3 regions of the Streptomyces sp. NPDC111507 genome follow, and region 1 is predicted to be linked to each of the others. Evidence: predicted binding sites of a transcription regulator. Region 1 holds the regulator's gene; each other region holds the start of a gene.

Region 1 (3,272 bases):
CCGGCGCGGCGCAGGGAGTCCAGGACGTCGGTGCTCGGGATGCCGAAGTGGAACGAGACCACCGGCACCGGGTTGTCGAGGAGGACGGCGAGCTTGGCGTCGTAGCCGTCGTCGCGGCCGCTGTCCGGATCACCGAGTTCGGTCTCGTACCAGGAGGACTCGCCCGCGAGCTGGTGGGCGTAGACCTCGACCGCGGCGGGGTCGGCGTACTCGGGCTGCGGCATGAACAGATTGACCCCGAAGGGGCAGCCCGTGAGCCCACGCAACTGCTTGATCTCCTGGTACATGCCGTCGGCGGTCTTGTACCCGGCGGCAAGGAACCCGAGCCCGCCGGCCTCGGACACGGCGGCCGCGAGATGCGGGACGGAGACGCCGCCCGCCATGGGGGCCTGCACGATCGGGTGAGGGAAGAGATCGGTCAGTGCGGTGGACATGACGGCATGTTGTCACGTCCTCCGAACAAGTCCGAATCGGGCCTTCCGCCTGGCATAGGCCACCGGGAAGGACGCTCGAGCGCCTGGGGGCGGAGCCCCCAGGAACACCCGTCAGCGACCGTTGAACGCGTCCTTCAGGCGCGAGAACAGCCCCTGCTGCCCGGGCTGGAACTGCCCCGTGGGCCGCTCCTCCCCCCGCAGCTGCGCCAGCTCCCGCAGCAACCGCTCCTGCTCGGGATCGAGCTTCGTGGGCGTGGTCACCTCGACGTGCACGATGAGGTCACCGCGGCCACCGCCCCGCAGATGCGTGACACCCCGCCCGTGCAGCGGAATCGACTGCCCGGACTGCGTGCCCGGACGGATGTCGACCTCCTCGAGACCGTCGAGGGTCTCCAGCGGCACCTTGGTGCCGAGCGAGGCCGCGGTCATCGGAATGGTCACCGTGCAGTGCAGATCGTCCCCGCGCCGCTGGAACGTGGAGTGCGGCAGCTCGTGGATCTCGACGTAGAGGTCACCGGCGGGACCGCCACCGGGCCCGACCTCGCCCTCGCCCGCGAGCTGGATCCGCGTGCCGTTGTCGACACCGGCGGGGATCTTGACGGTCAGCGTGCGACGCGACCGGACCCGCCCGTCACCGGCGCACTCGGGGCAGGGAGTCGGGACGACGGTCCCGAAGCCCTGGCACTGCGGACACGGCCGGGAGGTCATGACCTGCCCGAGGAAGGACCGCGTGACCTGGGACACCTCACCCCGCCCGCGACACATGTCACAGGTCTGGGCCGAGGTACCCGGCGCCGCGCCCTCACCGTTGCAGGTGGCGCAGACGACGGCCGTGTCGACCTGGATGTCCTTCGTCGTGCCGAAGGCCGCCTCGTCCAGCTCGATCTCGAGCCGGATCATGGCGTCCTGGCCACGCCGCGTACGCGAGCGCGGACCGCGCTGCGACGCCGTACCGAAGAAGGCGTCCATGATGTCCGAGAAGTTCCCGAACCCGCCGGCGCCGAAGCCGCCCGCACCGCCGCCGCCCGACTGGGACAGCGGGTCGCCGCCGAGGTCGTAGACCTGCTTCTTCTGCGGGTCCGACAACACCTCGTACGCGGCGTTGATCTCCTTGAACCGCTCCTGCGTCTTCGGATCGGGATTGACGTCCGGGTGCAGCTCGCGTGCGAGCCGCCGGAAGGCCTTCTTGATCTCGTCCTGGGACGCGTCGCGGCGCACGCCGAGTACGGCGTAGTAGTCCGTGGCCACTTAAGACTCCGCCAGGATCTGTCCGACGTACCGTGCCACCGCTCGTACCGCTCCCATCGTTCCCGGGTAATCCATGCGCGTGGGTCCGACCACGCCGAGTTTGGCTACTGCCTCGTCGCCCGAACCGTAGCCGACCGAGACCACGGACGTGGAGTTGAGTCCCTCATACGCGTTCTCGTGACCGATTCGCACGGTCATGCTCGAATCCCCGGCCTCACCAAGCAACTTGAGAAGCACGACCTGCTCCTCCAGTGCTTCGAGCACCGGCCGGATGGTGAGAGGGAAGTCATGTCCGAAGCGTGTCAGATTGGCGGTCCCGCCGATCATCAGCCGCTCCTCGGTCTCCTCGACGAGCGTCTCCAGAAGAGTGGAGAGCACCGTCGCGACCGTACCTCGGTCCTCCGCCTCGAACGCGTCCGGGAGGTCCTGCACGAGCTGCGGGACGTCCGCGAAGCGACGGCCCGCGACCCTGCTGTTGAGCCGGGCCCGCAGATCCGCCAGAGACGTTTCTCCGAACGGGGCCGGACAGTCGATCATGCGCTGCTCGACCCGCCCGGTGTCCGTGATCAGCACGAGCATCACACGGGCAGGGGCGAGGGACAGCAGCTCCACGTGCCGCACGGTCGATCTCGTCAGCGACGGGTACTGCACGACGGCGACCTGCCGGGTCAGCTGCGCGAGCAGCCGCACCGTCCGCCCGACGACGTCGTCCAGGTCGACCGCGCCGTCCAGGAAGTTCTGAATGGCCCGCCGCTCGGGCGCGGTCATCGGCTTGACGCCGGCGAGCTTGTCGACGAAGAGCCGGTAGCCCTTGTCGGTGGGGATCCGCCCGGCGCTGGTGTGCGGCTGGGCGATGTACCCCTCGTCCTCCAGGGCCGCCATGTCGTTGCGGACGGTGGCCGGGGACACTCCCAGCCGGTGCCGCTCGGTCAGCGCCTTGGAACCGACCGCGACCGGCTCGTCGGTGCCGACATAGTCCTGGACGATGGCGCGCAGCACTTCGAGCCTGCGTTCACTGAGCATCGCGCACACCTCCAGTTCTCGGCCCCTCGACGCCTCGCCTGGCACTCAGCGCGTGCGAGTGCCAGCATTCCCCGGCCCAGTGTACGGCCGGTGGGTACGGCCCCGGCAAGGGCGGCCCCGCGATCTCGTGCAAGGTGCACCGACGTACACCGACGTGTCCCGTGATGTCACACCGTCCCTGCCCGCGATGTCGTACCGTCCCCGCCCTCACCGCTAGCGTCGGCGTATGAAGGTGACTTGGGAAGAGGCGGGGTGGGAGCAGCTGACACCCCGGGTGGGGCGGCGGCGGCTTCCGGTCTGGGACTGCACGGTCGGACTGGTCGTGGGCGAGGGCGGGGCGCTGATCATCGACCCGGGGTCGAGCCTCGCGGAGGGCGCACGGTTGCGCGGGGAGGCGCAGGCGCTCGCCGGCCGCCGTGTGACCTTCCTCGCGCTCACCCACCCCCACTTCGACCATGTCCTGGGCGCGGCGGCGTTCGCGGGCGCGGAGGTCCTCGCCGCGGGCGGCTCGGCCGAGGTGTACGAGCACGGGCGCGAGGAGCTGTACGCGGACGCGGTACGGGGCGG
Region 2 (3,272 bases), on a different contig from region 1:
GCGGCATGCAGGACATCATGGAGAAGCAGTTCGGCAAGCGTCCGAAGGTCTTCAGGCCGCCCTACGGCAACTACAACCGGGACACCCTGCGTGCCGCCAAGTCCTGCGGCATCAAGTACGCGCCCATCTGGGACGAGGAGGTCTTCGTCGACCACTGGGAGTACCGCGACTGGGACCGCGACCTGCACCCCGGCGACATCGTCCTCACCCACTTCCGCGGCAGGGAGGACTGGGACGGCACCATGCCCGACATGATCCGCCGCTTCCTGAAGCTGGTCACCGACAAGGGGTACGCGGTGGCACGGCTGGAGGACTACCTGTGAGAACGCGGGCGCTGGTCGCGGGGGCGCTCACCGCGGCGCTCCTGACCGGCTGCACCGGCTGTGCCCAGTCCGTCGACCCGATCGAACGGCTGGGCAAGAAGGCCGCACAGGAGGTGCGCAGGTCCCGGCCGAACGGGCCGACCCCGTCGACGTACCGGCACTGGGGGCTGCCCACCCCGCTCGCCGCCGCGCCGCGGCGGCCCGCCCGGCCCGCCCTCCGCGGCGCGGCGCCGGGGCTGGCCCCCGTCGTGGACCGCGTACCCACCCGCGACAAGGTGGTCTTCCTGACGTACGACGACGGTGCCGAGCGTGATCCGCGGTTCGTCGACATGGTCCGTGACCTGCGGCTTCCGGTCAGCATGTTTCTCACGGACAGTGTCGTCGGGCCGGGGTACGGGCACTTCGCCCAACTGCGGACGGTCGGCGCGAGCGTGCAGAACCACACCCTCCATCACGCCTCGCTGCGCGGACTGCCGTACGCGGGTCAACGGGCCGAGATCTGCGGCCAGCAGGAGAAGCTCAAGGCTCGCTTCGGCGTCCGCCCCCGGCTCTTCCGTCCGCCCTACGGCACCTACGACACCACCACGCTGCGCGTCGCCGCCGACTGCGGGGTCGCGGCCGTCGTCCTCGGCCGGGAGCCCGACGCCCGCCGCCTGCGACGGGGTGACATCCTCTCCGGTTTCGAGGAGCCCAACCTCACGGAGGCGACGGTCAGACTCCTGCGACGCATCCAGGCGGAGGGCCTCACACCGGCGCGTCTTGAGAACTACCTCTGACCATTCGGCTCGGGGGGGGCATCAATCAGCCCGTCCGGCGTTTGAGGACGAGGCCGGCCAGGCCGATAAAGGGGGGTCTGGGGGCGCAGCCCCCAGGGGTGCGCCGACACGCACGCCGGGTGCCCAAAACCCCACGCCACGCCGGAGGCTTTGGCACTCCGCTTGACCGAGTGCTAATCGCGGTCATAGTCTCGGCCCTGGCACTCCCCCCTGGAGAGTGCCAATAGCGACGGGCAGGTCCGGCACCCGCGACGACGGATCCACCTGGTCGCCACCTCAGACAGTTAACCCCGTGAGATCTCCGAAGGGGGAGGTCGGATCGTGACGACCACCAGCTCCAAGGTTGCCATCAAGCCGCTCGAGGACCGTGTTGTGGTCCAGCCGCTGGACGCCGAGCAGACCACGGCTTCCGGCCTGGTCATCCCGGACACCGCGAAGGAGAAGCCCCAGGAGGGCGTCGTCCTCGCTGTGGGCCCGGGCCGCTTCGAGAACGGCGAGCGCCTGCCGCTCGACGTCAGCACCGGCGACATCGTGCTGTACAGCAAGTACGGCGGCACCGAGGTGAAGTACAACGGCGAGGAGTACCTCGTCCTCTCGGCTCGCGACGTGCTCGCGATCATCGAGAAGTAGTTCACCGAGCTTCACCGTTTCACCCAGTTTTGCAGTGAACTGCGCCCCTGGCCCCCGCGACCATCACCAGCCGGGCGTCGGGGGCGCGGTTCGTTCACCCCAGTTTTCCGAGAGGGCTGAATCGCTCCCATGGCGAAGATCCTGAAGTTCGACGAGGACGCCCGTCGCGCCCTCGAGCGCGGCGTCAACAAGCTTGCCGACACGGTCAAGGTGACGATCGGCCCCAAGGGCCGCAACGTCGTCATCGACAAGAAGTTCGGCGCACCCACCATCACCAACGACGGTGTCACCATCGCCCGCGAGGTCGAGCTCGACGACCCGTACGAGAACCTCGGCGCCCAGCTGGTGAAGGAGGTGGCGACCAAGACCAACGACATCGCGGGTGACGGTACGACCACCGCCACCGTGCTGGCCCAGGCGCTCGTCCGCGAGGGCCTGAAGAACGTCGCCGCGGGTGCCTCCCCGGCGCTGCTGAAGAAGGGCATCGACGCGGCCGTCAAGGCGGTCTCGGACGAGCTCCTCGCCACCGCGCGCCCGATCGACGAGAAGTCCGACATCGCCGCCGTCGCCGCGCTGTCCGCCCAGGACCCGCAGGTCGGCGAGCTCATCGCCGAGGCGATGGACAAGGTCGGCAAGGACGGTGTCATCACCGTCGAGGAGTCCAACACCTTCGGCCTGGAGCTCGACTTCACCGAGGGCATGGCCTTCGACAAGGGCTACCTGTCGCCGTACATGGTGTCCGACCAGGAGCGTATGGAGGCCGTCCTCGACGACCCGTACATCCTCATCCACCAGGGCAAGATCAGCTCCATCCAGGACCTGCTGCCGCTGCTGGAGAAGGTCATCCAGTCCAACGCCTCCCGGCCGCTGCTGATCATCGCCGAGGACGTCGAGGGCGAGGCCCTGTCGACCCTGGTCGTGAACAAGATCCGCGGCACGTTCAACGCCGTCGCCGTGAAGGCCCCCGGCTTCGGTGACCGCCGCAAGGCCATGCTCGGCGACATCGCCACCCTCACCGGTGGTCAGGTCATCGCCGAGGAGGTCGGCCTCAAGCTCGACCAGGTCGGTCTGGACGTGCTGGGCACCGCCCGCCGCGTGACCGTCACCAAGGACGACACCACCATCGTCGACGGTGGCGGCAACTCCGAGGAGGTCGTCGGCCGGGTCAACCAGATCAAGGCCGAGATCGAGAACACCGACTCCGACTGGGACCGCGAGAAGCTCCAGGAGCGCCTCGCGAAGCTGGCCGGCGGCGTGTGCGTGATCAAGGTCGGCGCCGCCACCGAGGTCGAGCTCAAGGAGAAGAAGCACCGTCTGGAGGACGCCATCTCCGCGACCCGCGCCGCGGTCGAGGAGGGCATCGTCTCCGGTGGTGGCTCCGCGCTCGTCCACGCCGTGAAGATCCTCGAGGGCAACCTCGACAAGACCGGCGACGAGGCCACGGGTGTCGCGGTCGTCCGCCGCGCCGCCGTGGAGCCGCTGCGCTGGATCGCCGAGAACGCCGGCCTCGAGGGTTACGTCATCACCTCCAAGGTCGCCGAGC
Region 3 (3,272 bases), on a different contig from region 1:
GCCGAGTCGTGGCCCACGTACGTGCCCTCGGTGACGATGAGGCCCACGCCCGCGGCGGCGCGGCGGGCGTAGTACCCGGCCACGTCCTCACCAGGGACGCCGCCCGGGGAGAACTGCCGGGTCATCGGTGCCATCGCGATCCGGTTCGGGACCGTCAGGCCGTTCAGCGAGACAGGGCGGGACAGGATCTCGGCCGCGCGGGAGGCGGGGGCAGTCGTAGACACGTGTGGGGGCTCCTCGGGTACCGGTTGGTATGTGCGTATGCATTGATCATGCGTCAACGACAACTCCCCGGCCGGTCATGTCATTCCGGCCGCCCGGCACCTCGCCCTGTGACCCCGGACACGCCCGAGGGCGGTACCCCCTGTTTCCAGGAAGTACCGCCCTCGGCAGGAAAACCGATCCTCGGAAGGATCAGAAGTCCATGTCACCGCCCGGCATGCCGCCCGGAGCGGCCGCGGCGGCCTTCTCCGGCTTGTCGGCGATGACGGCCTCGGTGGTCAGGAACAGCGCGGCGATGGAGGCGGCGTTCTGCAGGGCAGAGCGCGTCACCTTCGCCGGGTCGATGATGCCTTCGGCGATCATGTCGACGTACTCACCGGTCGCGGCGTTCAGGCCGTGGCCGACGGGCAGGTTGCGCACCTTCTCGACGATGACGCCACCCTCGAGACCACCGTTGACGGCGATCTGCTTGAGCGGGGCCTCCAGGGCGAGCCGCACGGCGTTGGCGCCGGTCGCCTCGTCACCCGAGAGCTCGAGCTTCTCGAAGACCGAGGAAGCCTGGATGAGGGCCACGCCACCACCGGCGACGATGCCCTCCTCGACGGCCGCCTTCGCGTTGCGAACGGCGTCCTCGATGCGGTGCTTGCGCTCCTTGAGCTCGACCTCGGTGGCGGCACCGGCCTTGATGACGGCCACGCCGCCGGCCAGCTTCGCCAGACGCTCCTGGAGCTTCTCGCGGTCGTAGTCCGAGTCGGAGTTCTCGATCTCGGCACGGATCTGGTTGACCCGGCCCTGGACCTGGTCGGCGGAGCCGGAGCCGTCCACGATCGTGGTCTCGTCCTTGGTGATGACGACCTTGCGGGCACGGCCCAGCAGGTCCAGACCCGCGTTCTCCAGCTTGAGGCCGACCTCCTCGGAGATGACCTCGCCGCCCGTGAGGATGGCGATGTCGCCGAGCATGGCCTTGCGGCGGTCACCGAAGCCCGGAGCCTTGACGGCGACGGACTTGAAGGTGCCACGGATCTTGTTGACGACCAGGGTCGACAGGGCCTCGCCCTCGACGTCCTCGGCGATGATCAGCAGCGGCTTGCCGGACTGCATGACCTTCTCGAGGAGCGGCAGCAGGTCCTTGACGTTGCTGATCTTCGAGTTGGCGATCAGGATGTACGGGTCGTCGAGGACGGCCTCCATACGCTCCATGTCGGTGGCGAAGTACGCCGAGATGTAGCCCTTGTCGAAGCGCATACCCTCGGTGAGCTCAAGCTCCAGACCGAAGGTCTGGGACTCCTCGACGGTGATGACGCCTTCCTTGCCGACCTTGTCCATCGCCTCGGCGATGAGCTCGCCGATCTGGGTGTCGGCGGCGGAGATGGAGGCCGTGGAAGCGATCTGCTCCTTGGTCTCGACATCCTTGGCCTGCTCGAGGAGGGCACCGGAGACGGCCTCGACGGCCTTCTCGATACCGCGCTTGAGAGCCATCGGGTTGGCGCCGGCGGCTACGTTGCGCAGGCCCTCGCGGACGAGCGCCTGGGCGAGAACGGTCGCCGTGGTCGTACCGTCACCGGCGACGTCGTCCGTCTTCTTGGCGACTTCCTTGACCAGCTCGGCGCCGATCTTCTCGTACGGGTCCTCGAGCTCGATCTCCTTGGCGATGGAAACACCATCGTTGGTGATCGTGGGGGCGCCCCACTTCTTCTCGAGGACGACGTTGCGGCCCTTGGGGCCAAGGGTGACCTTGACGGCGTCGGCGAGCTGGTTCATCCCGCGCTCGAGACCGCGCCGTGCCTCCTCGTCGAACGCGATGATCTTGGCCATGTGAAGTGGTCCTCCCGGACTGGGGTGGATTGCTCCGGACCGCGCTGGCGCCCGCGACGGACGGCCTGCCTGCCCCGTGGTTCCTTGCACCACCTGGCCTGCGGGCCTCACCGACCCGGTCCTTCGTTATCACTCTCACCTTCAGAGTGCTAACGCCAATGATTAGCACTCGCCCCTGCCGAGTGCAAGCGCCTTCCCTTGATCCGCAGGTGAGAAGGGGCGCGCAACCCGCGCGTCGCGCCGGTGCGCGAGCGGGCCCACGGCCGTGTCGAGCGGGCCCACGGCCGCGTGCGGACAGGCCGAAGGGCTCGTACCCCAGGGGATACGAGCCCTTCGTCACGTCGAACAGTCAGTCGGCGCGTGCTTCAGCTGGTCGCGAGTCGGACCATGTCCGCCTGCGGCCCTTTCTGGCCCTGCGAGATCTCGAAATCGACCCGCTGACCCTCTTCCAGGGTGCGGTAGCCGTCCATCTGAATCGCGCTGTAGTGGACGAATACATCCGCACCACCGTCGACCGCGATGAAGCCGTACCCCTTCTCCGCGTTGAACCACTTGACGGTGCCCTGAGCCATGCCTAACTCCCCTATTACTGGCCCTTGCACAGGACCGCACTTCGCGGACCCGGGTCAGACCTCACCCCCCAACGGTTGGGGGTGTGCGCCGGAACGCGTCGACCGCGGCTGAATGTATCTGTCCAACTGCCGTCTGCAACAGGTCAATCGGACGAGAATTCCGGGCACGACCGATCGGGAATATGGGGAGAATATGCGAAGATTCAGGGCAAGTCGGGCCCCATAAAAGCCGTATAAGGCTCATAAGCGCGGGACACTTTGGCTATTTCTTGCCGGACTTCGGGCGCGAACTCATATGCGCCCGGCATGCAAAGTGCAGCGCGTTCCCCAACTGTACCGCGCTCAACCATGCAGAATTGCCCCCTCCGCTTCTCTCGCGGAGGGGGCAATTCGATGAACTCTCGGTAATTGGCATTACCAAGGGTAACTATCTCACCCTGGGTAACGACTCGCGAGGCGGTCAGCCGCCGGCGACGGCGGGAATGATCGAGACGCCCGCGCCGTCCGGTGTCGCCGTCTCCAGACCCTGCTCGAAGCGGACGTCGTCGTCGTTCACATAGACGTTGACGAACCGGCGCAGCTTGCCCTGGTCGTCCAGGACGCGCGCGGCGATACCCGTGTGGTTCTTCTCCAGATCCGCGATGACCTCACCGAGGGTCCCAC

Evidence for each region. The regulator HrcA, encoded in region 1, represses chaperone genes, less so after heat shock. The targets are predictions, from matches to a motif close to TTNGCACTCNGNNNNNCNGAGTGCNAA.
Region 2: groES (co-chaperone GroES) is a predicted target of HrcA. The motif match lies at 1,250-1,276, and genes of this name have one in related genera.
Region 3: groL (chaperonin GroEL) is a predicted target of HrcA. The motif match lies at 2,164-2,190, and genes of this name have one in related genera.

What each region holds. Positions count from the first base shown of each region.
Region 1 covers NZ_JBVKBU010000001.1:1,037,187-1,040,458, forward strand. The annotation lists gene ACZ7M2_RS04665 (nitronate monooxygenase) at 1-434, opposite strand, end outside; gene dnaJ (molecular chaperone DnaJ) at 546-1,682, opposite strand; gene hrcA (heat-inducible transcriptional repressor HrcA) at 1,683-2,705, opposite strand; gene ACZ7M2_RS04680 (MBL fold metallo-hydrolase) at 2,932-3,272, shown strand, end outside.
Region 2 covers NZ_JBVKBU010000002.1:821,893-825,164, reverse strand. The annotation lists gene ACZ7M2_RS11180 (polysaccharide deacetylase family protein) at 1-323, shown strand, start outside; gene ACZ7M2_RS11175 (polysaccharide deacetylase family protein) at 320-1,099, shown strand; gene groES (co-chaperone GroES) at 1,421-1,729, shown strand; gene groL (chaperonin GroEL) at 1,859-3,272, shown strand, end outside.
Region 3 covers NZ_JBVKBU010000004.1:566,600-569,871, forward strand. The annotation lists gene ACZ7M2_RS20255 (NADH:flavin oxidoreductase) at 1-224, opposite strand, end outside; gene groL (chaperonin GroEL) at 415-2,037, opposite strand; gene ACZ7M2_RS20265 (cold-shock protein) at 2,403-2,609, opposite strand; gene ACZ7M2_RS20270 (MoaD/ThiS family protein) at 3,070-3,272, opposite strand, start outside.